3 regions of the Canibacter zhoujuaniae genome follow, and region 2 is predicted to be linked to each of the others. Evidence: predicted binding sites of a transcription regulator. Region 2 holds the regulator's gene; each other region holds the start of a gene.
What was found. Region 2 encodes HrcA, which represses chaperone genes, less so after heat shock. Its sites were predicted from a motif close to TTNGCACTCGNNNNNNNCGAGTGCNAA; they were not measured.
Positions count from the first base shown of each region.

Region 1 (10,507 bases), on a different contig from region 2:
GCCAGACTCGTCAAGATAGTCAGAACGCGCTCCCGCCACATCGGCGATCGCAGTTGCCATTGGCTGACTAATGCCGAGAGTTGCTCGCGTAGTTGAGCTGGCACCCCCACCAAATCCAACAAGCACCGCGGCTGCGCCTGTGCGCATAAGGTGCAGAGCTGAACGATAGGTTGCAGCTCCGCCGACAATCACCGGCACATCAAGCTCATAAATGAACTTCTTGAGATTAAGCGGTTCTTTGCCCTCAACCGCAACATGCTCAGCTGAGACTGTGTTGCCACGAATCACGAACAGATCTACGCCGGCTTTTACAACGGTCTCATAGTGTTCTGCTGTGCGATGCGGCGACAGGCTGCCGGCTACCGTCACACCAGCTGCACGTATTTCCGCAATCCGCTCAGTGATAAGCTCTGATTTGATCGGTTCTGCATAAATTTCACGCATACGCTGCACAGCTTGTTTGCTGTTATCGAGCGAAGCCAGCTCATCAAGCAGCGGCTGGGGATCAGCATAGCGTGTCCAGAGGCCCTCAAGGTTGAGCACCCCAAGACCGCCCAGTTTGCCCAGCTCGATAGCAGTGGCCGGTGACATAACCGAGTCCATCGGCGCGCCGAGCACAGGGATTTCAAACTGATACGCGTCTAGGCTCCAGGATGTTGACACCAACTCCGGATCACGAGTGCGGCGGCTGGGCACCACCCCAATTTCATCAAATGAGTAAACGCGACGCGCACGTTTGCCGTGTCCAATTTCAATTTCGTTACTCAAACTGTCCCTTTATCTCTGCGCTTCTTGGCCTGCGACTTGCGCGCTAACCTCGGTAATTTGGTGCTTCAACAACCATCTGAATATCGTGCGGGTGCGATTCTTTCAAACCTGCTGACGTAATTTGCACGAAGTTGCCACGTTCCTTCAGCTCCGGAATTGTGCGGCTGCCGGTATAGAACATTGACTGACGCAAGCCACCGGTCAGCTGATACAGCACCGAAGCAACCGGGCCGCGGTAAGGCACCTGCCCCTCAATGCCCTCCGGGATCAGTTTCTCGTTGCTTGGCACATCTGCCTGGAAGTAGCGGTCTTTCGAGTATGAGGTGCGTTCACCACGAGTTTGCAGAGCACCGAGAGAGCCCATGCCTCGATAGTTCTTAAACTGCTTACCGCCTACGAACACAAGATCACCAGGGCTTTCGTCTGTGCCAGCCAGCAGTGAGCCAATCATTACCGAGCTTGCGCCCGCAACAAGAGCCTTCGCAATGTCGCCGGAATACTGCAACCCACCATCGGCGATGACCGGCACACCCGCTGGCGTTGCCGCTTTTGCTGCTTCGTAAACAGCGGTAACCTGCGGCACACCGACACCAGCGATAACACGAGTGGTGCAGATTGAACCCGGGCCAACACCAACTTTGATCGCATCTGCGCCGGCTTCAACAAGAGCCTTTGCGCCGCTGTAGGTTGCGACGTTACCGCCGATCACGTCAACGCCATTAAACGCAGAATCAGATTTGATCTTCTTGATGATGTCGAGCACACCGGCTGAGTCACCGTTCGCAGTGTCAACAACCAGCACATCAACTCCCGCCTCTAACAGGGTTGTTGCACGCTCCCAAGCGTCACCGAAGAAACCGACCGCAGCTCCAACCCGCAAACGACCGGCATCATCTTTCGTAGCATTCGGATACTGCTCAACTTTTTCAAAATCTTTCACAGTGATCAGGCCGGTGAGCTTGCCTGAATCATCAACGAGCGGCAGTTTTTCGATACGGTGTTTTTTAAAAAGCGACAGTGCCTCAGCGCGGCTGAGGCCGGTTTTACCGGTGACCAGAGGCATGGTTGTCATTGCGTCGCCAACTTTTGTGGTGGCTCGCGCAGCCGGATCAACCCAGCGCATATCTCGGTTGGTGATAATTCCCACCAGTTTTCCCGAGTTGTCGACGACCGGCAAACCGCTGACCTTGTACTCACCGCAGATCTTATCCACTTCTGCGACTGTTGCGTCAACGGTGGTGATCACCGGATTTGTGATCATACCGGCTTCAGACCGCTTCACAAGATCGACCATATTTGCCTGATCGGCAATCGACAGATTGCGGTGCAAAATACCAAGACCACCGTTGCGTGCCATAGCAATAGCCATACGAGTTTCGGTGACAGTGTCCATCGCCGCAGAAATTAACGGAACCCCGATGCGCACGTTGCGCGTCAGCTGCGTTGAAGTATCTGCTTCACTCGGAATTACGTCGGTGTGTGCCGGCAGGAGCAGCACATCATCGTAGGTTAGGCCTTTAAGTGCAAACGGGTCACGCTGTTCCATTGACAACCTTCTTCTCGAGACTGTTTCGGGTCTATATTATCTACCTGAAACAGGCTTCGACCCGGGTCTATTCCGCTGCTTTAAGTCTAATGCACACAGCACTAATGAATGAAGCCGCCCGAGTCTAAACCCGGACGGCTGCAATCGTAAAAAATTTAATTAACCCTCAACCACTGCGAGCAGATCCCGCACTGAGAGAATTAGGTATTCCTCGCCACCGTACTTAATTTCGGTGCCACCGTACTTTGAGTAGATAACCTTGTCACCTACTGCAACATCAACAGGCACACGGTTGCCGTTGTCGTCGATACGACCCGGCCCAACTGCAAGCACCTCAGCAATCTGTGGTTTCTCTTGCGCACTATCCGGAATAACAAGACCTGAAGCAGTGGTCTGCTCAGCTGCAACCTGACGGATAACAATGCGATCTTCGAGCGGCTTAATTCCAACCGACACGGCTGACCCCTTTTCTCTAAAGTCTGTTTCGCCCGCAAATTACCGGGCACTGCACACAAGTTTACGGCGGGGTTAGCACTCTCGCAAGGCGAGTGCTAACTTTTCATCAAAAACTAAGCAACTATTAAGCTTTTCTACCTCTGCCACAATTGAGATATGAATTTCCGCGCGGATCAGCTGCTCACCTCCTGGAGTAGGCTCACAACACCCCTCGGGCACACAGCACTCCAAGCAGCTGATAGCCTCGTAGCTGGCGGGGCTACTCCGGCAGATCTGCAGCGTGAATTACGCAAAAGTTTTAGTGACCCAGAGCTTGTTGCAGCGACGTTAGCGCAACAAGCTCTACGCACAAAAGCCGTAGCGAAATTTGGCCAAGCAGCAGCACAAATGCTCTTCACCCCCACCGGGCTCGAACAGGCCACGCGATTTCCTGTTGCGCAGCATCACGCGACACGGTTTAAGGCACACGGGATCACAAAAGTCTTAGACCTGGGAGCCGGAATCGGCGCCGAATCACTCGCGTTTGCGCAGGCAGGGTTACAGGTAACAGCGGTTGAGATAGATGAGCTGACCGCAACCTTTGCAGCTCACAATCTGCGGGAATATCCAAACGCCAAAGTGCTCTGTCAAAATGCTCTTGCGGTTGATCTCACTGAATTCAATACCGCAGATTCGGCCATTTTCATTGACCCCGCAAGGCGCACCCTCGGCAATCGCAACAGTCAGAGGGTGAGCCCAAGCGACTACTCTCCCAGCCTCGACTTCGTTTTTGCGGTCACCGCAGCACACAACACCGCAGTAAAACTCGGCCCCGGTTTTGATCGCGAACTAATTCCAGAGCACACTGAGGCCGAGTGGGTCAGCATCAACTCGCAAGCTCTTGAGACACTGCTCTGGTCGGGCACCTTGCGCACCCCAAACATCACGCGGCGAGCAACCACTTTTAAAGATAATCAGTGGCAGACAATCGCCGCTGCAGCAGACGCGCCCGACGCCGCAGTGCGCAACTTAGGCAGCTATATTTTCGAGCCCGATCCGACAATTATTCGCGCCAGACAGATTGGCGCTATCTCCGCTGAGCTTAGTGCCGGAATGCTCTCACCAGACATCGCATACCTGACAGGGGAGACGCAACCCCCCACCCCGCACCCGTTTGTCGCTTCTTTTAAAGTGCTCGATGTCACCTCTCTCAAACCAAAGGCCGTGCGTCAAGCTCTGCTCGAGCGCGGCGCAACCAGCGCTGAGTTAAAGAAACGCGGGGTGAGCGCAGACCTGCAGGAGTTTCGGAAAGCGCTCAAGCTGCCACCTGCAAAGAAAAAGGATCCGCGTTTGGAACTAACTGTTTTCCTAACGCGGATCCAAGATAAGCATGCAGCGATTATCGCTGCACGGGTTTAGTTTTATTCAGTAACACCTGCCATGCGCAGCTGATTTAGGATTTCCTGCACCTCAGCCTCACTCAGACCAAGGTTTCGCAGGGCTTCTGGGTCAGCGAGCATAGACAACGCCCAAACGCTGAGCAGAATCCACAGCACAACGAAAATCAAACCGATTGCACCGAGCACGATACCGGTGATCCACAGCCCTTTACGCTGCTTCTTCCGGCCTGCAAGAATACCTGTGATAACCGCTACGAGACCTGCTGGGCCACCAAAGAAAGTAACCCAGGAGAACAGAAAAGCGAGGATACCGGTAACCAGTGAGGTGATTGCCAGACCGTTGCCGTTTTTTTCTGTCACAGTGTATCCGTCAATAAGCGGCGGCTGCGCGGGCGCACTGTACGGCTGACTTGGCTGCTGGCTTGTGTTTTGCGGGTATTGTGGCGCGTCATGATTCATTTAAATGTCTTTCGTCGTCGTGTTCTCTAAGTGCACTAGCAGCGCCTAGACTGGCGGCGAGCGTGTTTTCCTATCATATCGACCGCTTGCTGTTAAGACCACTATTAAGTGCCAGATATTAATTTTCAATCTGCCAAAATAGACACATGCACACACTGCCAAAGCTGGTCGCCTTCGACCTTGACGACACCCTCGCACCATCAAAGTCGCCAGTACCCCAGCCCGTGCTAGAGATGCTCAGCAGGCTCCTCTCTGTGACGCAGGTCGCAATCATTTCAGGCGGTAATTTTCAGCAGTTTCAGACACAGTTGCTCACTGGGCTGACAGCGCAGCGACTCTCATCTGCGCAGCTGCAAAATCTGCACCTCCTTCCCACTTGCGGCACCCACTATGAGCGTTTTATAGACGGCAAGTGGCAAACTGTCTATCAAGAACAGCTGTCAGAGGCAGATCGCAAACTAGCTCTCGAAACGCTTGCAGCAACCGCGCGCGAGCAGGGGGTTTGGGAGGCAGACACTTGGGGAAATATTCTTGAGGATCGCCTCTCTCAAATTACGTTCTCTGCCTTAGGGCAAAAGGCTCCGGTCGCCGCTAAAGCAGCTTGGGATCCTGACGGCACGAAAAAGAACAGACTTGCTGCAGCTGTGCAAGAGCTACTTCCCCACCTCGAGGTGCGTTCCGGCGGATCAACCAGCGTCGACATTACCGCTAAGGGTATTGATAAAGCGTACGGTATGCGAAAGCTTAAAGAAGCGACGGGCATTGCCTTAGACGATATGCTCTTTGTCGGCGACAGACTCGACCCTGCCGGCAATGACTACCCGGTGTACGCGCTGGGCGTTAAAAGCCACTCTGTGCACGGCTGGGAGCAGACCGTAAAAAATCTCACCCGCCTCATTGAGACGGGTGAGATTACAGTGTTACCGCCGCTTTAACACCTAAACGGCTAAAGCTAGCGCTCTCTAACTGAGGGCGCGCTTAAGGGAATCTAGCCCCATAGTGCCCAGTTTCAGCGCTTCTGTGTGAAACTCTTTTAGGCTTTGGCCGCGGGCTTCGGCATCGGCACGCAACTGTTCCCAGACACGCTGACCGATCTTATAGCTCGGCGCCTGACCCGGCCACCCAAGGTAGCGGTTGAACTCGAAATCAAGCTGGCCCTTGCTGGTTGCGAGATTTATTTCCAGGAACTTATATCCGGCTTCTGCGGTCCACACGCCCGTAGCACCCACAGCTTCTTCCCACTCGGTAGGAATCTCAAAACCGCAGTGCACACCGATGTCGAAGACAACGCGGGCCGCACGCATCCGCTGCGCATCAAGCATGCCCATGCGATCTCCCGGATCGTCAAGATAACCGAACTCTTCCATGAGACGCTCAGCATACAGCGCCCAGCCTTCGCCATGACCGGAGACCCACACACCCTCAGCACGCCATTTATTCAGCGAATCAGCCATAGCGGTCGCGGTAGCGATCTGCAGGTGGTGTCCGGGCACACCCTCATGGTAAACAGTTGAGACCTCGCCCCAGGTTGTGAACTCTTCTTCGCCGGGTGGCACCGACCACCACATGCGGCCGGGACGCTCCCAATCACTTGATGGGCCGGTGTAGTAGATGCCACCATCTTGGGTTGGTGCGATCATGCACTCGAGGCGACGCATCGGCCCCTCAATTACGAAGTGCTCTTTAGCAAGCTCTGCCACCGCACGATCGCTCAGCTCTTGCATCCACTCACGCAAGGCCTTAGTGCCGTGCAGTTTCCGTGCTGGATCGCTGTTGAGCACCTCTTTCGCCTCAGCGATGGTAGCGCCCGGCTTAATCTCGTTTGCGACGCTCTCCTGCTCAGCGATTATGCGCGCGAGCTCCTCAACACCCCACTGATAGGTTTCAGCGAGGTCGATTGTTGTGCCGAGGAACGACCGAGAGTGCAGCTGATAGCGCTCAGCACCTACTGCGTCTTGTTCAGGTGCTTGATCTAGCAGTTCGTTGGCAAGAAACGTAGAAAAGTTACGGAACCCCTGCTTGGCGCTCTCTGCTGCGGCTGCGCCGCGTTCTTTGAGCTCAGGATCCGCCTCACTTGCAGCTGCCGCAAGATCGTCGAAAAAGCCGTCGTCAGCAGCGTACGCAGCAAACTGCTCACTGAGCAGGCGCACCTGACGCTTTGCAGCAACTTTGCCTTCAGCTGCACAGTCGCGTAGGTAATCGCCAAACTGTGTAATAGCGGCATTCACGTTTTCCAGTCGCCCAACGATATGCGCGTAGTCGGCTGCACTCTGCTTCGGCATCATGTCAAACACCGAACGAATTGAGTGCGCCTGCGTTGCTAAGGGGTTTAGCTCCCAGCTGCCGAGACCGGCAGCTGCGTGCTCCAAGATGAGGCCGAGACGTTCCTGCATCACATCGACAGTTACACGGTCAACATCATCAACCGGTGTCAGCTGCTCAAGCTCCTTAAGAGTTTCACGGGCGAGATCGACATATTTTTGCTCACCCGCGACAGAGTAGTCATCATACTCTGTCTCAAACCCTTTAACGCCAGAGTATGTTGCGCTAACCGGGCTCAACTCAAGCGACCGGTCATAGTAGCGGTTTGCAAGTTCGTCAATCGCGGTTTTCGCACGCTCTATTTTTAGAGCTTGCGGTAAATCGTGCACTGCCTCAGACATCTTTCCCCTATTCTCCACTCAAAAGCAATCGGCGGTTTGCTTCGCGACGCAAACGCTGCTCGTCTGGGTCTGGCACCGGCGCAGCAGCGAGGAGTCGTTTAGTGTACTCTTCACGCGGGTTGTGCAGCACGGTATCGGTAGGCCCTGATTCAACCTCACGACCCTCCTTCAGCACAACGACCTTATGCGCGAGCATGTCTACTACAGCAAGATCGTGTGATACGAAGAAGCACGCAAACTCATATCTGCTCTGCAGCTCAGCAAACATATCGAGCACAGCAGCCTGCACCGACACGTCAAGCGCTGAAGTCGGTTCGTCAGCAATCAGCACATCAGGATCAAGAGCCAAAGCGCGCGCAATTGAGATGCGCTGTCGCTGACCACCCGACAGCTCGTGCGGATAGCGGTTCACAACCGAGCGCGGCAGCTTCACAGCATCTAACAACTCATAAGCCCGCTCAATGCGGCTCTTCTTGTCACCAACGTTGTGAATCACCATTGGCTCGGTGATAACATCACCGATCGGGAAACGCGGGTCTAGTGAGGCAGCAGGATCCTGGAACACCACGCCGATTTGCTTCCGAATCTTGCGCAGCTCAGCCTTGCCCATGCTGGTGAGCTCTTTACCGTAGAGCTTCAACGATCCCTGTGTAATGGGCAACAACCCCAATACTGACTTTGCGATTGTTGATTTGCCAGAGCCTGATTCTCCAACCAGACCAAGAATCTCGCCGGGTGCGAGGGTGAAAGAAACATCGTGCACAACAACGTTCTTTTTGCCACGGTGCTCGTAGGCGATAGAGATATCTTTCGCCTCCACAGCATACTTCGCATCGACCTTCACAGAGTGTGTGACAGGTTCTGGCTCTGCCACCTCTAAACTGGTGCCGAGCTTTGGCACTGCGGCAAGCAGTTTTTGCGTATACGGGTGTTGCGGGGCTTTCATAACCTGCGCAACAGAGCCGGTTTCAACCAGCTCACCGCGGAGCATCACGCAGACTCGATCAGCCATATCAGCAACCACACCCATGTTGTGCGTGATCAGCAAAATACCGGTGTTGAGTTTATCTTTGAGGCTGCGCAGCAGTTCCAAGATTTCAGCTTGCACTGTCACATCAAGAGCTGTGGTTGGCTCATCTGCAATAATCACCTCTGGTGAGCAGGCTATCGCCATCGCGATAACGATACGCTGCCGCTGACCGCCCGAGAACTGATGCGGGTACTGCTTCAGTCGATTCTTTGCGTCGGGGATCCCGACCATGTCCAGCAACTCAATTGCGCGACGCTTCGCTTCTTCGCCGTAGGCAATGTCGTGCACAATCAACGACTCCGTCAGCTGATCGCCAACAGTGAGCACCGGATTCAAAGCGGTCATTGGCTCCTGGAACACCATCGCCACACGGCGACCGCGAATGCGGCGCAGCTGTTTCGCATCAAACCGGGTAATTTCGTCATCCCCCAGTTTTACGGAACCGCTGATGTTTGCATTCTTAGGGAGCAACCCCATTGCGGTTGAAGAGGTGACCGACTTGCCCGAACCAGACTCGCCCACCAGCGCAACAACCTCACCGGGTTTCACATCAAATGTGACGCCTTTAACAGCGTCCACCTGCCCGAAATCGGTTGTGAAGCTAACTCGCAGATCGGTAAACGTAAGAATCGGCTTGCCATCGCGCTCACTGTTTGGGTAAAGCACATCGTTCGAGGTAGTAATAGCTGTTTTAGACATTCTCAGACCCCTTAGCTGCTTTCTTAGTTACCGGTTTAAGCGCTTTTTCGCGGCTTGAGAGCCCGAGTAACCGCTTTCGCGATAGCTTTCCAGTTTGGCGCGGATCAAAGGCGTCTCGGAGACCGTCACCAATAAAGTTCACCGTCAGTGCGATTGTCAAAATCGTCAGACCGGGCCACCAGAACAGCCACGGACGAGTTGTGAACGCCTTCTCGTTTTGGCTGATCAAAAGACCCAGCGAAGTGTCTGGCGGCTGCACCCCGAAGCCCAGGTATGAGAGCGAGGTTTCCAAGAGGATCGCAGAAGATATTGCAAAAGTAGCGTTCACCACAATCACACCGATGGTGTTTGGGAGAAGGTGCTTAAAGATCACACGCGCTGGTTTTGCACCCATTGAGATAGCTGCAGCAACATACTCTTTTTCTCGAAGCGACAGCACCTCACCGCGCACAAGACGAGCAAGCCCCGTCCAGGTTACAAGTCCGAGCACAAATGAGAGAGTGAGAATGCCGCCGTTAGAGATTTTACCGAGCACCGCTGCAAGCACGAGCAGCGGAACAACAATAACGAGGTCGGTCAGACGCATGAGCACTGCATCAACCCAGCCGCGGAAGTATCCTGCGATAGCGCCGATCAACGCACCGAGAGTGGTCGAGACAATACCTACGATGAACGCCACAACCAGCGACTGTTGCGTGCCGCGCATCACCATCGCAAAGTAATCGCGGCCAAGACTGTCTTGCCCGAATGGGTGCCCGTCCGCAAAGCTTGGGCGACCACCGTTAACAACAGCTCCGGTCGCCGAAAACGGCTTGTCCCACCAGCCGGGAATTCCACCGAGTCCGATCGACGTGAAAGCGATCAAAACAATGCAGCCGAGGATGACGAGGGAAATCATCGCAGCGCGATGGCTGCGAAAACGTCTCCACACCAGCTGCCCCTGCGAGTATGACTTTCCGGTCATTTTACGCAGTTTGGCGTCTTCAACCTCTGCCAGATTGTGCAGGTCAACAGCAGTTGTGGCTGTCGAGAGCGCTCCGGTGTCTACTCCGGGAGCTTTTTCGTTCTCCATTTTTTCGTTCATCTAACTCACACTCGAATCCGTGGGTCAAGCACCGCATAGAGAATATCGGCGACGAGGTTAAAGAAAATTGCAGAAGCACCAGTGACTACGAAGAAGGCCATCACCGGGTTCGGGTCGACAGCGGTGAGCGCTTGCGAGAAGAGATCACCCATGCCCTTCCAACCAAAAACGCGCTCTGTAATCACTGCGCCGCCAATAAGACCCGCAAAGTCGAAGGCCATGATAGTGGTGATCGGAATCAAAGAGTTGCGGAAAGCGTGTTTGATAATCACCTGTCGCTCTGACAGACCTTTAGCGCGAGCAGTGCGAATATAGTCTTGCTTACTCACTTCAAGCATTGAACCGCGAGTGTAGCGTGAATAGCTTGCGATAGAGATCAGTGTGAGAAGAATTGTTGGAAGCAACAGCTGTGTGCCCTTGTCA
Region 1 is NZ_JAAIJZ010000002.1:270,599-281,105, reverse strand. It holds gene HCR00_RS05265 (GuaB3 family IMP dehydrogenase-related protein) at 1-768, opposite strand, end outside; gene guaB (IMP dehydrogenase) at 812-2,314, opposite strand; gene groES (co-chaperone GroES) at 2,474-2,770, opposite strand; gene HCR00_RS05250 (class I SAM-dependent methyltransferase) at 2,927-4,168, shown strand; gene HCR00_RS05245 (DUF4190 domain-containing protein) at 4,171-4,608, opposite strand; gene HCR00_RS05240 (HAD-IIB family hydrolase) at 4,755-5,543, shown strand; gene HCR00_RS05235 (DUF885 domain-containing protein) at 5,571-7,271, opposite strand; gene HCR00_RS05230 (ABC transporter ATP-binding protein) at 7,279-9,000, opposite strand; gene HCR00_RS05225 (ABC transporter permease) at 8,993-10,084, opposite strand; gene HCR00_RS05220 (ABC transporter permease) at 10,090-10,507, opposite strand, start outside.
Region 1: groES (co-chaperone GroES) is a predicted target of HrcA. The motif match lies at 2,843-2,869, and genes of this name have one in related genera.

Region 2 (10,507 bases):
TGCACCAGGAAGATCCATCCACTCTAAATGGAGGCGTTCCATCTCTGTTTCGTCAACAAAACTAATGCTAACCTCGCTGTCACTGTGCACATGCATCTCACGGAATACAAGCTCTACCAAAGCTGTCAAAGATTTTTCGCTTAAACCATTTTGTGACAGTTCTTTAGCGCTGAGAGAAAATTCAACAGCCAAAAATTATTCACCCACCCCGTATGCATCAACGATCCGACTAACAAGTTCGTTGCGCACAACATCGTCAGAGGTGAGACGGGCAAAGCCGATCCCTTCAACACCCTGCAGCACCTGCTGCGCGTGCGCTAAGCCGCTCCGCTTGCTAGGAAGATCCACCTGACTGCTGTCACCGGTAATCACCATGTGGGAGTCAAAACCGAGCCTAGTTAAAAACATTTTCATCTGCTCAGGAGTTGTGTTTTGGGCCTCATCAAGGATGATAAAAGACTCGTTTAAGGTTCGCCCACGCATGTAAGCCAGCGGCGCAACCTCAACGGTGCCGGTTTCTAACAGGCGGGGAACGGTTTCAGCGTCGAGCATTGTTGTGAGAGCATCAAACAGCGGGCGCAGATAGGGATCAATTTTTTCTTCAAGAGAGCCCGGCAGGTAGCCAAGACGCTCACCCGCTTCAACCGCGGGGCGCGTCAGCACAATCTTTGAAACTTCGCGACGCTGCAGGGCACGCACCGCCAGCGCAACTGCCAGATACGTCTTCCCGGTGCCCGCAGGCCCCGTTCCAAATGTGACGGCGTGCTCTTCGATTGCACGCACATACTCACGCTGCCCAGCTGTTTGTGGACGGATCGCCCTGCCGCGCACGGTCAGAATGGGTTCGGCAAGCTTACGCCCCTCTCCCGCTGCCGCACCCAAACGACTAAGGTGCGCAACATCGCGGCTGCCAGGCTGCGCCCGCAACCGAGCAATCTCCAACAGCTCAAGTAGCACTCTCTCAGCAGCAGCAACAGCCTCCTGAGACCCCTCAAGGGTCAGCAGATAGTCCCTGAGGTGAAAGCTGACCGCCGGATGCTCAGTTTCGAGCTGCCGAATCAGTTTTTCATTGGGGCCCAAAAAATCGGGGAGGTGCACACCCGTTAAAAGAACCGAACGTTTGCTCAGCGCGGCATCGCTACCCGACAAGCGAACTCTCCCCAAGATCACCGGCTAGCACATGCGCGTGCACGTGAAAAACAGTTTGCCCAGCATTTGCGCCGTTATTGAAGATCAGGCGATAGTCACCGTCTGCGTATTTGTCAGCCAGTTCTTTTGCTGTCGCAACAATTTCAGAGAGCAAACTGGCATCTCCCGCCGCTAACTCAGTGACATTCTCATACTCACTAGTCTTTGGAATAACCAGAATATGCACTTTTGCTTGTGGGTTCATATCGGGAAACGCGAGCACACGCTCGGTCTCAGCGAGCTTCTCCACAGGAATTTCACCCGACACGATCTTGCTGAATACAGTTTCTTGCGCCATACGTCTATGTTAGCGACCTACCATCGGCCGAGACTGGTCTGAATCACAGCTAGCGCGGCAGCACCCGCGCTCGAGGTTCGCAAAACCTCTTCCCCCAGCCTGACGGAGGTTGCGCCGGATCCTAGCAGCAGGTCAATTTCAAAATCGCTAATTCCGCCCTCAGGGCCAACAATTAAGTAGATGCGCTGCAGCTCACCCAGCGCTAAAGAATCTTCTGCAATCTCCCGAACAACAGTGCTCAACTTCTCACTCGCCCAGGGATGCAAGATCAGCACCAGATTCTGCGAATCAGCCGCCCAGGCCGCAATTGCTTTAGCGTCAACCGGCTGCTGCACCGCAGGGATGCGGCTGCGCAGTGACTGTTTCGCAGCTTCTCGAGCGATTTTCTGCCATTTCTCAACCCCGCGCTGAATCTTTTGTGATCCCTCCCAGCGGCTCACCGAACGCTCAGCCTGCCATGGGATTACCGTTGAGACGCCAAACTCGGTGCTCTGCTCGACCGCGCGCTCATCGCGCCCCTGTTTTGCGAGCGCTTGTACGAGCACCAGCTCCACTTCTAACCCTTGCTGGTTTCTTACCTCAGAAACGGTTGCGGTGAAACTCGCCTCGCGGCCTGTTGTAATGGCCGTGACTGTTGCAGTAACAAGCGTGCTCACGCCGTCACCGAGCATTATTTCTTCACCCTGACGCAGGCGCGACACGGTCACGGCGTGGTGTGCCTCAGTGCCACGCACAATCAGTGTGTCACCGACTTGTGCACCAGCTACCGCAGGGTCGTAGTAGAGGTGGGCCATACCGGTTAGCCGTTACCGAAGAAACGATTGCGCAGCTTATCAAAGAAGCCCTGTTTGAACTCACCAAGTTGTGGATGTGTGCCGGTGTTAAGCTCACGCAGCTCCTTATAGAGCTCCCGCTCACGCTTCGAGAGTTTAGTTGGGGTGAGCACTTGCAGGGCTATCTTTAAGTCTCCGCGACGGTTTCCGTGCAGCTCAGTGATTCCGCGGTCGCGCACAGTAATTATTTCACCCGATTGGGCACCCTCTGGCACGGTAACGAGCACCTCGCCGTCCAAGGCGTTAAGCGTCACCTCGGTGCCAAACACAGCGTCTGCCACCCCGAGGTCGAGCGTTGCCAGAAGATCGTTACCGTTCCGGCTAAAAACGTCGTGGTGTTTCACACTGAACTCAATAAAGAGATCACCATTTGGGCCTGCGCCAGGGCCCACCTCACCGGCGCCCCGCATCTGCATACGCATGCCGTCTTCAACTCCGGAAGGAACATCAACGGTTATTGAACGCTTCTCACGCACCCGACCGCGACCGCCGCAATCGTGGCAGGGGCTGTCAATGACATCGCCGTATCCGTGACAGTTTGCGCAGGGGTGGTTGGTGACAACGGTGCCGAGGATTGACCGCACCTGGCGCTGCTGATGGCCACTGCCACCGCAGTGCTCGCAGGTGCGCGGCGAGGTGCCGGGCTGACTGCAGCTGCCGTTACAGGTCGGACAAACCGCAGCTGTGTTTATTGAAACCTCTTTTTGGGTGCCAAAAATAATCTCGTCAAGGGAGACACGCAACTGGATCAGGGCATCCTCACCGCGCTGGGTGCGGCTCTTCGGCCGTCCCTGACCGCCGCCAAAGCCAAAACCGCCGCCGAACATGTTGCCCAGGAAGTCACCTAGATCTGTGAAGTCTCCCCCACCAAAGCCGTTCTCCGAACCGCCCATGTCGTAGTTGCGGCGCGCCTCAGGATCGCTCAAAACATCATAGGCGTGCGTCACCAGCTTAAACTGTTCAGCCGCTTCCGGGCTCGGGTTGCGATCCGGGTGCAGCTGCATCGCGAGTTTGCGATACGCCTTCTTGATCTCCTGCTCAGTTGCATCCCGGCCCACACCGAGTGTTTCGTAGTGGTCAGCCACCTAATAATCTCCTTGGATTCAAAATAAAAACTTGCGCTACACCGTCTAACTAGGTGCCCAAAATCTTGCTCAGATAGCGGGCGACTGCGCGCACCGCCACCATGTTTCCGGCATAGTCCATATTTACCGGCCCTAAAACTCCAAGTCTAGAGTCGGCGTTCTCACCAACCCCAAATTTAGTCGCAACAATCGCCGTCCCGGCAAGACCGTAGGGTTCGTTCTCAGATCCGATAGATGCGCGCACAGTTCCCTGCTCAGCCGCCAACTCGTTGAAGAGCTGCAGCAGCACAACCTGCTCTTCAAGCGCATCAAGCACCGCGGCGGCGTTCTCTCCCGGCAACTGCTGCCGCGAGAGGTTGGCAGTGCCAGCAATCGCCAACTTTGCACTACGATTTTGCCGCATCTGCTGTGCAGCGCCATCAAGCAGCGGGGCAAGAGACTCCCACTCCTTAAGCGATGACTGCTTTTCTAACTCTGCTCGCAGTTTCTGAACTGCCAGAAGTGCGGTGTCAGTATCTTTTCCGACAACAGCTGCCGCGATCCGCCCCTTTACCCCCGCAACGAACTCCGCGCTCACAGCGTGTGGCAAAACAAGCAGCTGCTGCTCTACTGCGCCAGAGCCGGTGATCACAACGCACAAAACTTTGTTGTCTGTGAGCGCCACCAAATCAAGATGGTGCACGAAAACATTCTGCTCTGACGGATACTGCACGAGCGCAACCTGTTTTGTCAGCTGCGCCAGAAGTCGCACAGTGCGCCCCAGCACCTCATCCAGGTCTTGCGCCTCCCCTAGAAAACGCTCGATAGCAGCGCGTCTTGCGCCTCCCAAGGGTTGCAGTTTTGAGAGGGTGTCGACATACAGGCGAAAACCTTTATCCGTTGGCACCCGGCCGCTTGAAGTGTAGGGAGCTGCAATTAGTTCAGCCTCTTCAAGCGCCACCATATCGTTGCGGATGGTGGCGGCGCTCACGCCGAAGGAGTATCTGGTAGCGAGGGTTTTAGAGCCCACGGGTTCACCTGCTGCGACATAGTCTGTCACGATAGCGTGCAAGATTTTTAGTCCACGCTCTGAAACCACAAGTCCACCTCCAATACCGCTTAGCACTCTAGTTGATAGAGTGCCAGTTTAGTCGATGAATATGGGTGCTTCCTCTCAACTCGCTAACAGCGTAGCAACCACGGTATCGGCCAATAAACGCCCGCGCAGAGTCGGCACAATGCGCTTGTGCTGCAGCGCGCTGACAGGATCCACAAGCCCGTTTGCAATCAGCTCCGCAACCCGCCGCGATTCGCTTGCAGTAAGTCGTGACTGCGGCAGACCGTCTGCGATGCGTGTCTCCAACAGCACCTGCTCTACCCGCCTAGTTTCAGCGTCTAACACCTCTCTGGCAAACCCGGGGCTAATACCCTGTGCAATGCGATCGGCGTAAGCGCGGGGGTGTTTCACATTCCACCAGCGCACTCCGCCAACATGGCTGTGTGCGCCCGGCCCGTAACCCCACCAATCGTGCCCCTGCCAGTATGCGAGGTTGTGGCGCGACCTGGTGTCTAAAGTTTTGCTCCAGTTTGAAATTTCATACCAGGAGTATCCAGCAGCCGCAAACTCTTGATCGGCCAGCTCATACATTTCAGCGTGCAAGTCATCGTCGGGCTGCTGATACTCCCCCCGCGCTATTTGGGCAGCTAGCTTGGTGCCGGGTTCAACGATCAAAGCATACGCAGAAATATGGTGCGGATCGCAGGCTAACGCCGCTTCAACAGAACGGCGCCACTGCTCTAAAGTCTCGCCCGGCGCTCCGTAAATAAGATCAACACTCGTCTCAAGCCCCGCTTCTTTCGCCCACGCGACAACCTGCGGCACTCGCTCCGGGGTGTGCGTGCGATCGAGCACCTGAAGCACTTCGGGCACAGCAGACTGCATCCCGAAACTCACCCTGGTAAATCCGGCATCTTTCAGCGTCTGCAGATACTTCCTATCAACCGAATCAGGGTTAGCTTCGGTGGTTATTTCAGCTCCCGCAACAATTCCGAATGTTTCACGAAGTTTCGCCAGCATCTGCGCTAAATCTGTTGCCGGCAGAATTGTCGGGGTGCCACCCCCAAAGAAAACGGTGCTGAGCTGCCGCGGTTTGATGCCGCTGTCATCCAACGCCCTGGCAGAGAAGCTAATTTCATCGCACACCTCACTCGCATAGTGACTGCGACTGGTGTTTCCGAGTTCCTTAGCTGTATAGGTATTGAAATCGCAATAGCCGCAGCGCACACGACAGTACGGGACGTGCACATATGCACCAAAATTGCGTGTGCCCTGCGCTACGGCAGCCTGTTGTGGCAGTCTGCCGTCTGCGGGCACCGGGTCACCCGGCAGCAGAGCGCTTGGCACTGTCTCACTCCCCGGTCGGCTGCAGTGTTTTAAGCACGCGCTTTAACGCGGTTGTCGCCCGGTCGGCTGTCTGCTGTTTACCGAGTCCAAGAAAACCTGTGGCGTGCACATGCCAGAATCCGCGGGTTAGTGCCCAGACGGTTTCATCTTCACGCAGCTCAACAGATAGCGCGACTTCGCCGGTTGTATCGCCCTCATCCGCGGTGCCCAAGATCATCCCGCCGCGCTCCACGACCTGACGCTCCTGTTCGAGCTGCTCCAATTGCGCGCCCTCAAGCACACGCACAACTTCAAATCGGCGCGCCGAATTATTATCGTCCGGTGTCAACAGCACCCGTGCCCCGCGTCTGAGAAACGATTCGCCCTGCGCTGAATACACCGCTTCCCCATCTCTGACACTCGGGCTCTCACCGGCAGACTCTTCTGTTACCACATAGCCTGCTGCACGGTGCGCTTCCCAAGTCATCAACTGCTCTAACGCTGAGTTGAAGCGATCCACACCCAACCCTATTTGCACCTGCTCGAAAAAGGGCACCGCATCATTTGGCGGGAACTGGAGCAGATCTGGCGCCTGACTAACACCAACTTCGATGTATGACAGTCTTGCCGGCTGGAAACTATCGCGCCTCGCTGCCTGCTCAACGCCGCTCACTTTTTAGCTTCCTTACCCTCAACATCTCCTGACAGTGCTGCGATGAATGCTTCCTGCGGCACCTCGACCCGACCGACCATCTTCATGCGCTTCTTGCCTTCTTTCTGCTTTTCCAGCAGTTTGCGCTTGCGGCTAATATCACCGCCGTAACATTTAGCGAGCACATCTTTCCGAATCGCTCGAATAGTCTCTCGTGCAATCACCCGCGCACCAATCGCTGCTTGAATAGGCACCTCAAACTGCTGCCGCGGAATCAACTTACGCAGTCGTTCAGCCATCATCGTGCCGTAGCTGTAGGCACTGTCACGGTGCACAATGGCGCTGAAAGCGTCCACCTTATCACCCTGCAGGAGGATATCCACCTTCACCAGATCCGCGGTCTGCTCACCGTCTGGTTCGTAGTCGAGGGAGGCATAACCCTGCGTGCGACTCTTCAGCTGGTCAAAGAAGTCAAACACAATTTCACCCAGCGGAATACGATAGCGCAGTTCAACGCGGTCGGTGCCGAGATACTCCATCCCGAGCAGGTTGCCGCGCCGCCCCTGGCACAGCTCCATGATCGCACCGACATAGCCCTTCGGAGCAAGAATTGCCGCCTTCACCATAGGCTCGTAAACGTCGCGAATTTTTCCCTCTGGATATTCGCTCGGGTTGGTCACAACAACCTCACCGCCATCTTCTTTTACAACGCGATATATAACACTCGGCGCGGTAGCTATAAGATCAAGATCAAACTCACGGCGCAGACGCTCACTAATAATTTCTAGGTGCAACAGCCCCAGAAAACCGCATCGGAAACCAAACCCCAAAGCGACTGATGTCTCCGGCTCATACTGTAGCGCAGCGTCCGACAGTTTCAGCTTGTCGAGCGCTTCGCGCAACACCGGGTAATCACTGCCGTCAATCGGATAAAGACCAGAGAACACCATCGGTTTCGGATCGGTGTATCCGGCAAGCGGTTCAGCAGCTGGGGCGCGTTTCGTGGTCACCGTGTCACCAACCTTTGATTGGCGCACATCTTTCACACCGGTAATTAGATAGCCCACCTCACCCACTGCGAGACCCTTGGTGAGCTTAGGTTCCGGAGCGGAAACACCAATCTCCAAAGCTTCATGCTCGGCGCCAGTGGACATCATCTGAATACGCTCACGCGGGGTGAGCTTGCCGTCTACCATGCGGACATAGGTGACAACGCCCCGGTATGGATCATAAACAGAATCAAAAATCATTGCCCGAGCAGGCGCTTCAGTGTCACCCACCGGAGGTGGCACCTTGCGCACAACACGATCAAGCAGTTCTGCAACACCGGCGCCCGTCTTCCCTGAGACTGCAAGGATCTCTGAAGGGTCTATGCCGATTAGCTCAGAGATTTCTTGCGCCCGGGCTTCCGGATCTGCGGCGGGCAGGTCAATTTTGTTGAGCACCGGGATAATTTCAAGATCGTGTTCCATCGCCAGGTAGAGGTTGGCGAGTGTCTGCGCCTCAATTCCCTGTGCCGCATCCACCAGCAGGATCGCCCCCTCGCACGCCGCAAGCGAACGAGACACCTCGTAGCTAAAGTCGACGTGGCCGGGGGTGTCGATCATGTTTAGCGCATAGGCCTGCCCGTCTACCTCCCAGTGCATGCGCACAGCCTGTGACTTAATAGTGATCCCGCGCTCGCGCTCAATATCCATGCGGTCAAGGTACTGCGCGCGCATCTCACGCTCCGGCACCGTGCCCGTGATTTGGAGCATACGGTCAGCAAGAGTTGATTTACCGTGATCGATATGCGCGATGATACAAAAATTACGGATAATTTCCGGATCGGTGCTCGCCGGGATCGGTGGATTCGAAGCGCGTGGTGCCATAGTGCTGTTAATTATTCCAGAGGTTAGAATGCGCCGAGCTCAGGCGCTTGCATAAACAACGCACGCACGCCCAAAAAATGTGAGCGTGCGTGCGCAGGGTACCGCATATGCGGTAAAGCTTTAGAGAGCTGCAACCTTCTTAGCAAGCTTTGACTTGCGGTTAGCAGCCTGGTTCTTGTGGATTACACCCTTGCTCACAGCCTTGTCGAGCTTCCGGCTAGCAACTGCGAGAGCAGCAACAGCTGCGTTCTTGTCTCCTGCAGCAATTGCTTCACGGGTCTTGCGAACAAAAGTCTTCAACTCGCTCTTGTAAGCACGGTTGCGTTCCTGTGCCTTACGGTTTGTGCGAATGCGCTTAATCTGCGACTTAATATTTGCCACGTTTGTGTCCCTTAAAAATTTGGTGTCGAACTTCTTGTTCCGCGTGGCGGGAGAGGGCTGCCAACACGGTAGGTGTGGTTATTAAAAACTCACACGCAAGCCAATAGATAACTTTAGCAGAATCTCAAGCGATTTGCCGGCACCTATTCATGGATTCCGAATTTCTCGCGCAGCAGCTCCTTACTGCGCGCTGAGCCCTCGGTTTGCAGTGTTAATAATTCAGCATATATGCCGCCGCTCGCGGCTAGCTCTTGCGGAGTTCCAACTTCAGCAATACGCCCATTTTCCAGTGTGATAATGCGATCAACATTCTCGATGGTTGATAGACGGTGCGCAATAATCAGGCTGGATCTGCCCTCCATCAAGGCTTCAAGACTGCGCTGCACCTGACGCTCACTCTTTGTATCAAGAGCGCTCGTAGCCTCATCGAGGATCAGCACAGGCGCATCCTTCAACATTGCGCGCGCCACCGCAACACGCTGTTTTTGCCCTCCAGAAAGCTTCAAACCACGCTCGCCAATAACGGTGTCGAGCCCGTCGGGGAAAGCATCAATAAAGTTCCAAGCCTTTGCGCGCTTAGCTGCGGCAATAATCTCAGCTTCGGTCGCATCCGGGCGACCGTATGCGATGTTCTCACGGATAGATCCGCTAAAAAGCGATGGGTCTTGAAAAACAACACCGATCTGCGCCCTGAGCTCAGGCATCTGCAAATTCGCAATATCCTGCCCAAAGAGTTCGATTTTGCCCTTATGCAAACTGTAGAAACCGAGCAGTGTGTTCACAATCGTTGACTTACCACCGCCGGAGGTTGACACAAGGGCCAGCTTTTCACCGGGTTCAATTGTGAAGTTGATATCTTGCAAAACGGGGTTTCCCGGATTGTATTCAAATGTCACATCAGTGAACCTAACCGGTGTGCGACTCGTATCAACCGGCTTTGGTTCTGCCGCGGCACGTGGATTGCGCAGAGCTATGCCCTCCCGCTGATCCGACCTCAAATTAATAACAGAAAAATAGTCGCGCGATCCTGCGATCACTTTTTGTGAGGTGTCAACGATCCAGCTCATCATGCTGACAGGGTTTCGCACCATGCCCACCAGCTGAATTAACAAAACAAGTTCACCAATGGTGTGGGAGCCGTTCGCTGTCTGCAGAAACAGCACCGTATAAACAATGCCAAAAATGATCGTTAACGCACTGCGGCGCAGCACATCCATACTGTGCCACCAGCGGGACTGTGCGCCAGTGATAGTAACGGTACTCTGCAGGTGCTCATCAAAACTCTGCCATTCTGCCCTTTCGCGCGCGAAAGAGCGCACCGTTGCAAGCTGCCCCACCACTTCGGTGAACCGACCACGAGACACGTCGATGTGATCGTTCTTTTGATGCTCATAGGCTTGCCAGCGTTTGGATGTCAGGGCTGTTAACCAGACATAAAGCGGGATCATCAGAGCGATCAAAACTGCCAGCGGCCAAGCGTAGAAAGCCATTACGGCAAGCACCGCAAAGGTTGTCAGCAGCATTGAAAAAATATTGTTCGCGAACATGCGCGCGAAGTTGGTGACCTCAGTAATCGTGCGATCCAAACGCGACACAATCGCACCAGTCAGCTCGTTATCAAAATAGCGTTGGGGCAGCTGCAACAGTTTATCGTAGTAGCGAGACGACAGCAGATGCCGCATTTTCATACTCATTGTGTCGCCCGCACGGCCGCTAACTGCGCCCAGCACCACAGAAGTAAGCTCCACCAGCAGGTAAGCACCAACCAGTATGAGAATAGTTGTAATCCCGGAATCACGGCTGATAGAGCCGTTCAAAAGCCCCACTATCGTGTCGG
Region 2 is NZ_JAAIJZ010000001.1:543,332-553,838, forward strand. It holds gene ybeY (rRNA maturation RNase YbeY) at 1-159, opposite strand, end outside; gene HCR00_RS02520 (PhoH family protein) at 196-1,149, opposite strand; gene HCR00_RS02525 (histidine triad nucleotide-binding protein) at 1,139-1,486, opposite strand; gene HCR00_RS02530 (16S rRNA (uracil(1498)-N(3))-methyltransferase) at 1,504-2,280, opposite strand; gene dnaJ (molecular chaperone DnaJ) at 2,286-3,404, opposite strand; gene hrcA (heat-inducible transcriptional repressor HrcA) at 3,454-4,482, opposite strand; gene hemW (radical SAM family heme chaperone HemW) at 4,558-5,787, opposite strand; gene HCR00_RS02550 (DUF1990 family protein) at 5,792-6,439, opposite strand; gene lepA (translation elongation factor 4) at 6,436-8,289, opposite strand; gene rpsT (30S ribosomal protein S20) at 8,410-8,670, opposite strand; gene HCR00_RS02565 (ABC transporter ATP-binding protein) at 8,814-10,507, opposite strand, start outside.

Region 3 (10,507 bases), on a different contig from region 2:
CCGCCTCAGTTTGGCAGTGTGTCGAAAGCCACACCATTTCTGCGCCTGACGAGATCTCAAATATCATCTGACTGGTGCCAACGTCGTAGTAGCATGTCGCTTTTCCGGTGTTTTCTAGCGTCAGCGACAGCTTCGGCAGCTCGCCCGGGCCGTAACTATTTTTATCGGTCACAGGTAGCAGCTCGAGATCGCCTGCTCCGCACTCGGTTGCTTCCGCGTTGGCAGCGGAATTGCGCGGCGCAGATGTGTCAACCAAGCCGTCTAACAGCGTTACTTCATTGCGTGCTGTCGGCCCGAGTGAAAAACGGCCGGTGATTAGGAAAACAGCAAGCGCCGCAAGCGAAACAACAATAGCGGCCACCATTAATCGCCGTCTTCGAAAGGTTTTGCGAGTGGGTTTACTGTCTATGATGTCGGTCACTGCGCCACCGTCTTCACCATGCGTGTGTTGCCGAGTGTGTTGGGGCGCACCCGCGCAAGATCCAAGAATTCGGCGACGCCCTCATCTCGCGAGCTTAAAAGCACCTCATAGGCTTCAGCAACAAACTCTCCCGGTTCTGCGGGCAGCACTTGAAAACCGTGCCGGGCAAAAAACTCCACCTCAAATGTTAGACACACAAGCTGTTTGAGACCCAGCTCGATAGCATCAGCTTCGATCCGCTCAACCAAAGCGTGCCCAACACCTTTGCCCAACGCCTCTGGCACAACTGCAAGCGTGCGCACCTCACCAAGGTGCTCCCACATGACGTGCAGCGCACCGAAACCTAGCAGCTCTCCGCTGGCATCTTCTGCAACATAGAACTGCTGAATTGTCTCATATACGGTCACCGGATCCTTACCCAACAGAATCCTGTTTTCAACCAGCGGCTGCATTACCTCGAGAATTCTCGGCACATCTCCTGTGCGAGCCTTGCGCACACTAACGTCTTTGAGCGTCATCAGATTTCGATCCCGTAAATATTTGGTTCAGGGGCAAGCACGACACCAAATTCGGCCTGCACCATGCTCACAACATAGCGGGCAAGCTCACCGATTTCAGCGGCGGTCGCACCGCCACGGTTTGTAATTGCGAGGGTGTGCTTATCAGATATTGCAGCTTTTGAGCCGGGCAGGCGGAAACCCTTTTTAATGCCAGCATTCTCGATTAACCAAGCGGCCGACAGCTTCACCCGTCGCTCACCCGATTCGTAGTCTGGCAGCGGTGGCAACTGGCCGTCGCGGATTGCATCAAAGGTGGTGACAGTATCGCTGGCTTCCTCAGCATCAACCGGGAATCGCGGCGCGTGCGATGGCAGGGTGCGCGCAAACTGCTCGCTCACGATCGGGTTCATAAAGAACGATCCTGCCGATACACTGTTCGGATCTTGCGGATCAAGCACCATGCCTTTTTCAGCCCGCACACGCAGCACAGTGTCACGCACCTCTCGCAGCGGCACCTGGGCACCGAGCTTCACACCGAGTGCCTTTGCAAGCTGCGGGAAGATAATTGGTGCGCTCAGCGGCTGCCCTTCCGCGGTGGTGTTCTCCCGGCTCGCATCGAGCACCAGATCAATCGACAGCACAACTGCTTCGTATCCCTGTTTCAGAATAGAATCACGGTATGCAAGCCGCAGCTCCGCTGCCGGTAAACGACGCACAGCTGCGAGATCACGCTCATAAAGTTCAACAGAGTGCAGTGTGTTTGCTAGCTCGCCGCCGTATGCGCCAATATTTTGCACGGGAGCGGCGCCGGCAAGACCCGGGATCCCAGAGAGCATTTCAATACCCGCATAGCCCTGCGCAACAGACCAGGCTACAAGCTCATCCCAATCCTGACCGGCCTGCACACGCACTCTGACTTTGTTTTCTGGCAGATTGTCGTCTGCCACAACTGCAATACCGGTGTTACGCACCAACAGCACCGAGCCTGGATAGCCCGAGTCCGCAACAATAGTGTTCGAACCGCCACCCAAGAGCAGCCACGGATCTTCCGACTCCCAGAGCCCAGCCGCGTGCGCAGCCAGTTCGAAAGCGGTGCGCGCCACCAGAAGCTGCGCAAATTTACCGCCGACCTGCATTGTTGTGAGGCTTGCAAAGTCGGTCGGCGTCTGCCCGTCGGGGGTATCTTGTGCCGCGGGCTGCGGCATGCTGACATGCTCTCGCTCGTCAGCAGTAGCCGCAGGCTCTGGCGCTGCTGACGGAAGGTCATCGGAGTAGCGCTCAGGCTCACCCCGGCTCGCAACTATTGCAGCAATTTCTTCTGTTGGATCAGGCATTTAATTGGCGACCTGACGCGGCGAATCTGTCTCAAAGAATTGCACCAGCACGAGAGCCTTCACAAGCACTGTTTTACCCTCGAAATAGGTGTCAATTTTAAACTGTGCTGTGCGTGCATCAGGATCGAGTGCGTTCACAGCTATCTTCACCTCAACGGTTGCGCCAGATTCAGCGTCAACCCACACAGGGCGTGTGAATCGTGCTTGGGCGTCAAGAATTACGCCGGCGTCACCCAGCCACTCAGCGACCGGCGTGGTGGCAACACCCATCGTGAGCATACCGTGGGCGAGCACACCCTGAAGCCCAACCTCTTGTGCAACATCATCGCGATAGTGGATCGGGTTAAAGTCACCTGAAGCTCCTGCATAGCGCACCAGAGAGTCGCGTGTCAGATGGTAGCTTCGTTCCGCGATAACAGAGCCAACTGTAAGCTCTGCAAACTTTGGTGAGTCGGTCATAATTATTCAGCTCCCCTCACTACGAGAGTAGAAATCGCAGTCACGACATGGTCACCATTGGCATCGGCGATCTCACTGGTTGCGGTGATCATAGAGTTACCGCCGAGTGATTTCACATCAGTTATCGTCATCTGCGCAGTTAGCTCATCACCCGCAACGATCGGACGGGTGTAGGTAAAACGCTGGTCACCGTGCACAACATGTGAAAAATCAACGCCAGCTTCTTCGTCTGCGAGCAGCTGTTGCAGAGTGAAGTCTTGAATCACCACCGCAAAAGTTGGTGGCGCCACCACATCTTGAAAACCGGCTGCCTGTGCTGTCGCGACATCAAAGTGCACGCGCGCCTCGGATTTTACAGCTCGCGCAAACTCGCGCACTTTTTCGCGCCCAACAAGATACGGAGCCGTTGCTGGATACCTGCGCCCCACAACTTCTGCATTAATCATGCTGTCAATCCTACTCTTGGGGGCGGTTTAGCAGCAGAATAACGCGCAGCAATACCGCAGCTACCGCTGACAGAAACACAAACTATTTTGTAGGTTTTCGCCAGGGAAACCACGCTATTGATTGGAGTAATCAGAGTATAAACTGTAAGGCATGTCTCGAATTCACAAAGTGTTAGTAGCCAACCGCGGTGAAATCGCAGTCCGTATTATTCGCGCCGCACACGATAGCGGCATTTCCTCTGTCGCGGTTTATGCCGATCAGGATCGCGATGCGCTGCACGCGAAGCTGGCAGATGAGGCTTACGCGCTAAACGGGACGACAAGCGCTGAGACCTACCTAGTGGTTGAGAAGATTCTTGATGTTGCTCGCCGCTCTGGCGCGGATGCGGTGCACCCGGGCTACGGATTCTTAGCGGAAAACGCTGACTTTGCGCAGGCCGTCATTGATGCCGGCCTAACCTGGATAGGCCCTGCACCGGAGGCAATCAATATGCTCGGCGACAAAGTGTCGGCCAGACACGTTGCCGAAAAGGTGGGTGCCCCGCTAGCTGCTGGCACCAGCGATCCGGTCGCAAATGCGGAGGAAGTGCTCGCTTTTGCTGATGAGGTTGGGCTTCCCATTGCGATTAAAGCCGCCTACGGTGGCGGTGGGCGCGGCCTGAAGGTCGCCTATAAACGGGAAGAGGTTGCTGAACTGTTTGAGTCGGCAACCCGCGAAGCCGTAGCCGCATTCGGACGCGGCGAGTGCTTTGTTGAAAAATACCTTGAGAAGCCCCGCCACGTCGAGACGCAGTGCCTGGCCGACCAGCACGGCAATGTGGTTGTAATCTCAACTCGCGACTGCTCACTGCAGCGCCGCCACCAAAAGTTGGTTGAAGAAGCTCCCGCTCCTTTCCTCACTGATGAGCAAATTAAGCGCCTGTATGACTCTTCAAAAGCCATCCTGCGTGAGGTTGGCTATGTGGGTGCCGGCACATGTGAATTCTTGGTTGCGAAAGACGGCACTGTGTCTTTCCTCGAGGTGAACACCCGACTGCAGGTGGAGCACCCCGTCTCTGAAGAGGTCACAGGCATCGATTTGGTGCGTGAACAGTTCCGCATCGCCGAGGGCGGGGTTATCGACTACAGCGATCCGAAAACGAGTGGTCACTCCTTTGAGTTCCGTCTGAACGGCGAAGATGCCGGGCGAGGCTTCCTGCCCACACCGGGTGTTATCACGCACTTCACTCCTGCATCAGGCCCGGGCGTGCGTGTAGATACGGGTGTGACCGCCGGCGATGAAATTAGCGGCGCCTTTGACTCCATGCTCGGCAAACTAATCGTGACCGGCGCAACTCGAGCAGAAGCTCTTGAGCGCGCCCGCCGGGCCCTTGCAGAATTTGAAGTGGCGGGTCTCCCAACAGTGCTGCCTTTCCATCGCAGGGTTGTGAACGAGCCGGCATTCACCGCTGAAAACGGTGAGTTCGGTGTTTACACTCTATGGATCGAGAATGAATTCAATAACGACATCGATCCTTGGGAGGGTGAGTCGCAGCCGAATATGATTGCGCAGAAACGGCAAAACGTGGTTGTTGAGGTTGACGGGCGACGCGTTGAAGTGATGATGCCGACGACGCTGCTGCCGCTTGCCGACCAGTTGGTCACCCGCGGCCCCGCCCCAAAGCGAAAATCTTCGGGCGCGGTTGGGGGTGCTTCAAGCGACGCCGTTACCGCACCGATGCAGGCAACCATTGTGAAGGTTCCTGTCGAAGATGGGCAGCGTGTTACCAAGGGTGAGCTTGTCGCTGTGCTTGAGGCGATGAAAATGGAGCAGTCTATTTTTGCGCCGCACGACGGCGTTGTGCACTCGGTTGATGCACCGATCGGGCAAACTGTGCCCAACGGTCATGTGCTGCTTGTAGTTGAGCCAGCCGAATAGCCACTCGGTTAAAGCTTCTAAATAATATTTGGGGCGGCAACCAGTTTGGTTGCCGCCCCAAAATTTGCTTTAAGAGACTAGAAGTCCATACCCGCAGCTGGGTCAGCCGCAGCAGGAGCTGCTGGCTCTGGTTTCTCAGCCACAACAGCCTCGGTTGTCAGGAACAGACCTGCAATAGATGCAGCGTTCTGCAGTGCTGAACGGGTCACCTTAGCTGGGTCGAGGATGCCCTGCTCAACCAGGTTGCCGTACTCACCTGTTGCAGCGTTCAGACCGAAACCTGATTCGAGCTGTGACACGCGATCAACAACAACGCCCGGCTCAAGACCCGCGTTGGTTGCAATCTGACGCAGTGGCGCCTCGATAGCAGCCTTCACGATACGCACTCCAACGCCCTCGTCACCATCAAGCTTGAGTGAGTCGAACACAGCGGTGCCAGCCTGGATTAGAGCAACGCCACCACCGGGGAGCACACCCTCTTCAACAGCTGCCTTAGCGTTGCGGATGGCGTCTTCAATGCGGTGCTTGCGCTCCTTCAGCTCAACCTCGGTCGCTGCACCAGCCTTAATAACGGCCACACCACCAGCAAGCTTGGCAAGACGCTCCTGCAGCTTCTCACGATCGTAGTCGCTGTCGGTGTTCTCAAGCTCACGGCGGATCTGCGCAACACGACCGGCGATAGCATCTTCTTCGCCGCCACCCTGCACGATGGTGGTCTCATCCTTGGTGATAATCACCTTGCGTGCGGTGCCGAGCATATCGATGGTTGCGCTCTCAAGCTTCAGGCCAACCTCTTCAGAAATTACCTGGCCGCCGGTGAGGATCGCAATATCCTGCAGCATTGCCTTACGGCGATCGCCAAACCCTGGTGCCTTCACTGCGACAGACTTGAAAACGCCGCGAATCTTGTTCAGTACGAGAGTTGCGAGAGCCTCTCCCTCAACGTCTTCAGCGATGATCACAAGCTGCTTACCAGACTGCATAACCTGCTCAAGAACAGGCACCAGATCCTTAATGTTTGACACCTTGCTGTTCACGATGAGGATGTATGGATCCTCGAAAACAACTTCCTGACGATCTGCATCGGTGACGAAGTATGCAGAGAGGAAGCCCTTGTCAAAGCGCATACCTTCGGTCAGCTCCAGCTCGGTGCCGAAGGTGTTTGACTCTTCAACGGTGACAACGCCCTCTTTACCGACCTTGTCAATCGCCTGCGCAATGAGCTCACCGATCTCAGGATCCGCCGCTGAAATAGATGCGGTAGCTGCGATCTGCTCTGTGGTCTCAACCTCGGTTGCGTTCTCAAGCAGCTTCGCGTTAACAGCGTTAACAGCCTTCTCAATACCGCGCTTGATAGCGATTGGATCGCTACCGGCAGCGACATTTCGTAGGCCCTCACGCACAAGCGCCTGCGCAAGAACGGTAGCTGTTGTGGTGCCGTCACCGGCAACGTCATCGGTCTTCTTCGCTACCTCTTTAACGAGCTCAGCGCCGATCTTCTCATACGGATCGTCAAGCTCAATCTCCTTAGCGATTGAAACACCGTCGTTAGTGATGATTGGTGCGCCCCACTTTTTCTCAAGCACAACGTTGCGACCGCGTGGGCCGAGGGTCACTTTAACCGCGTCAGCGAGGGTGTTCAGCCCACGCTCAAGACCGCGGCGTGCTTCTTCGTCAAAAGCAATAATTTTTGCCAATTCTTTGCCCCTTCTCGGCAGGTTTGTTTTGGTTACAGCACCAACAAAACCAGTTACGAGGAGCGCAGAAATTAGCACTCCTCGCCATTGAGTGCTAACTCAATTTTGGCACTCGCACCCTGAGAGTGCAAACGGCATTCTCGGTTTCTCAGCGAATTCCTATAGTTAAACGCTGTCGGCAGACAAGCCTGTCTAGCTCACAGAGTCTCAACACTAAAAAGTCAGCAAGTTAGCGACCGGGGCCCTGATAATCACTCCCTAAGAGCACAACCAGGTCAGCTGGCTGCTCCGCATAGGTCTCGCTCTTATAGTGGCTAACTCCGCCAAGCTCACGCGCCAGCGCGATAGCGGCACCCTCATAGGCGTCATCGGCATAGAACACAGCGGAGATCTTGACATCACTGTCGGCAGCAATATCTGTGAACTGAACCTGCCCTAAATCACGGTTAGAAATCTCACCCGCCACACTGTCAGCGAGCTCAGAGACCGTAGTTCCGTTCACAACAATGACACGAGCTTCCGGGTCGAGCTCAGCCACAACTTTTTCGTTTTTAGTAGCTGCTGTAACGCGGTCAGCAACAGCAGCGCCCCCGCTCCACTGCGTGATCCATAAGATGCCTAAAGCAGAAACAATTATGGTGAGCACTAAAACCGTGAGCACCCATTTTCCAAAGAATGCGGGGCGTGGCACAGCGCGATGCGCACCGATCTTGGCGTCACGACCGCCGCCGATCGGAATATCATCAAAGCGATCCTGTGGAAACTTCAGTTTCTGCGCTCCACGGGTCTCACTCTTTTGCTCTGTCACGCTGCAATTCTATCCCTTCAGGCTGTCGGGTGCGTAGAATGCTCGCGCCAAACCATCGAGCGTATCAGCGGCCCGGGTCACACCTGAGAAAATTCTGGTGTCAGGCGCATCTACAATGCGACGCCGCTCACCCGCATCGGTTAGAGCAACCGCCTGATGCGTCTCGAGCATACCGTCAACTCCCCCAACGCTTTCAAGCCCCTTAGTCATCACAAGAATTAGATTTGGGTCTGCCGCAACGAGCGCCTCGTCGTTCATTGGCTTATGGCCCTCCCAGCCAATTTCCTCAGCAACATCAACCGCTCCAAGCGCATCCAGGATGGTATCAATTCCGGTGCCCTTCCCAAACAGGAAGAAAACGCCAGGCCCGCGCATGTAAAGGAAAGCTACCCGCGGCAGTTTCTCAGGGTCTGCGGGCACAAGCGCCTTTATCTCAGCAATTTTTGCCTCGATTTTTGCCTCATAGAACTCTCGCAACTCAGCACCCATCGCGCTCACGCCGAGCACATCTGCAACCTGCTGCCCCTGCTCAAACGATTCTTCATAAGTGCTCGCAGAGCGCACAAAAGCGACTGCAACCCCCGCATCACGAAGCTGTTCGATGACGTCAATAGGGCCGACTGTGCCGTCAGAAATCACCAGGTCAGGGTTCAGCTCAAGAATAGATTCAGCGTCCACATTGTGCCCGCCCTGTGTCACAACAGGAATATCCAGACCGGGCAGATCCGTTGAAATATCGGCTCCAACGATTTTGTCGCCAAAGCCGTATGCGTAGATAAAGTCTGACAGCGCCCCGGTTAGTGACAGCGAAACTATCCGCTCAGTAGATTTTACAGTCACTTCGCTCTCACCCGACGGAGGTCGTGAGGTCACCGTCACGGGGAGCTTTTGCTCAACTTTGCTGTCGAGCGGCTGCAGATCATTCTCCGGCAGCAAAACGGTAGACGGGCCTTCGTATGTTGCAGGATTATCTACCGGTGTCAGCTCACTCAAAGGCGCTAATTTTGGCGCTGAGTTTGCGTCAGCCGTATCAGATGCGGATCCGCTAGCGCATCCGGATAAACCAAGAGTTACGGCAGCCATTAACGCCGTTATTTTCGCTGCCAAAGACACTTTTTTACGCCCCATTTTGGCGACCCCTTCACAGGTTCCAGAAAATTATTATCTGCGGTTAGTAAGACTACCCTAAGATTGAACTGAATAACAGAGTAAATTTTTATGCCAAAACCATCAATCGCACCAAACCCAGCAGCCCGATCTGCGCGCGCCGCAGTGCTCAATTTTGGGCTCCTCATTTTATTGCTTGCAACCGTTGTTGTCTCGATGATGCTCGGTCAAGTGAGCGCCTCACCCGCTGAGGTCATGGGCGCAATCCTTAATAAAGTTGGCATCGACTGGCTGCCGCTGCCCGAGCATCCAAAAGCATTAGACACGCTCTGGTCGATTCGCTTTCCGCGCATTGCGGTTGCCGCGCTCGTCGGCGCAGCGCTGGCGCTTGCAGGTCTTCTAATGCAGGCAATTTTTGGCAACCCACTGGCAGAGCCGGGCGTTGTTGGGGTGAGCTCCGGAGCCGCACTCGGCGCCGGCATCGCCATTGTTTTTGGCATCACCTTTTGGGGCGGCTGGACAACCGCTTTAATGGCTTTTGCCGGCGGCCTAATAGCGACACTAACCGTCTATTTCCTCAGCCGCGGCGGCGGTAAAACTGAGGTTGTTACGCTCGTGCTCACCGGTATCGCAGTGAACGCTATCTGCGGCGCAGGTATCGCCCTCATGATGTTTATTGGAGACACAAGCAGCCGCGAACAAATAGTCTTTTGGCAGCTGGGCTCAATGGCCGGCAGCGGTTGGGCTGAGGTTTGGGTGATCCTTCCAGTTCTTATGGTTGGCGCTCTTTGCAGCCTGCTGGTTGCACGCAAACTCGACCTGCTATCGCTCGGTGAGCGAAACGCCAGACACCTCGGTGTGAACGTCGAGCTGCTGCGTCTGAGTGTCATCATTGTGGTCGCGCTAGTTGTTGGCGTGTCGGTCGCCTTCACAGGGATTATCGCGTTCGTCGGTCTTGTGATCCCTCACATTATGCGCGGCATTTTGGGCCCTGCGCACGGCCCGCTGCTGCTCTCCAGTATGCTCGGCGGCGCACTGCTTTTAACGCTTGCTGATGTTGCTGCGCGCACCCTGGTTCCGATGGCGGATCTCCCAATTGGCATGATCACCTCTCTTATCGGCGGCCCGTTCTTCTTCTGGCTGCTGCGTCGCACACGTCAATCTGCAGGAGGGTGGGGTTAAATATGGCTGCAACCATTCCAATTCCATTACCGGGCGGCACCGCAATCTGCGCCGCACGCAATCTGCGCGTGACACGAAGCGACTGCAACCTTCTCGAAGACATAAATCTCGAGGCGCACGCCGGCGAGGTGCTAACACTGCTCGGCCCCAACGGCGCTGGAAAATCAACTCTGCTAGCCGCACTATCTGGTGAGCTGACGCCCTCAGCCGGTGAGGTTGACTTCTGCGGCTACCCGATAGCTGATTGGTCTTTGAAGGATCTCGCCAGGCGGCGCTCTGTGCTGCTGCAGGAGCACAAGCTGATGTTCCCGTTCAGCGCGGGTGAGGTTGTAGAAATGGGGCGCGCACCCTGGCAGCGCACACCGCTCGATCACGATGATGAAGCAGCAATCGCGGAGGCGATGGAGGTTGCAGAGGTCACGCATCTTGCGGATCGTCGCGTTCCAAGCCTGTCTGGCGGTGAGCGGGCCCGCGTTAGTTTCGCGCGTGTGCTTGCCACTCGTGCGCAGGTAGTTATGCTCGATGAGCCCACGGCGGCGCTCGATCTGAAGCATCAGGAAGCTGTGCTGCAAACCGCCCGCGCTTTAGCAGCGCAGGGTAGCGCTGTGATTACGGTGCTGCACGATCTGAATTTG
Region 3 is NZ_JAAIJZ010000002.1:114,403-124,909, reverse strand. It holds gene HCR00_RS04490 (hypothetical protein) at 1-364, opposite strand, end outside; gene HCR00_RS04485 (amino-acid N-acetyltransferase) at 418-939, opposite strand; gene HCR00_RS04480 (UDP-N-acetylmuramate dehydrogenase) at 939-2,126, opposite strand; gene HCR00_RS04475 (MaoC/PaaZ C-terminal domain-containing protein) at 2,256-2,714, opposite strand; gene HCR00_RS04470 (FAS1-like dehydratase domain-containing protein) at 2,717-3,160, opposite strand; gene HCR00_RS04465 (acetyl/propionyl/methylcrotonyl-CoA carboxylase subunit alpha) at 3,312-5,078, shown strand; gene groL (chaperonin GroEL) at 5,156-6,775, opposite strand; gene HCR00_RS04455 (LytR C-terminal domain-containing protein) at 7,005-7,583, opposite strand; gene HCR00_RS04450 (heme/hemin ABC transporter substrate-binding protein) at 7,593-8,711, opposite strand; gene HCR00_RS04445 (FecCD family ABC transporter permease) at 8,802-9,872, shown strand; gene HCR00_RS04440 (heme ABC transporter ATP-binding protein) at 9,875-10,507, shown strand, end outside.
Region 3: groL (chaperonin GroEL) is a predicted target of HrcA. The motif match lies at 6,847-6,873, and genes of this name have one in related genera.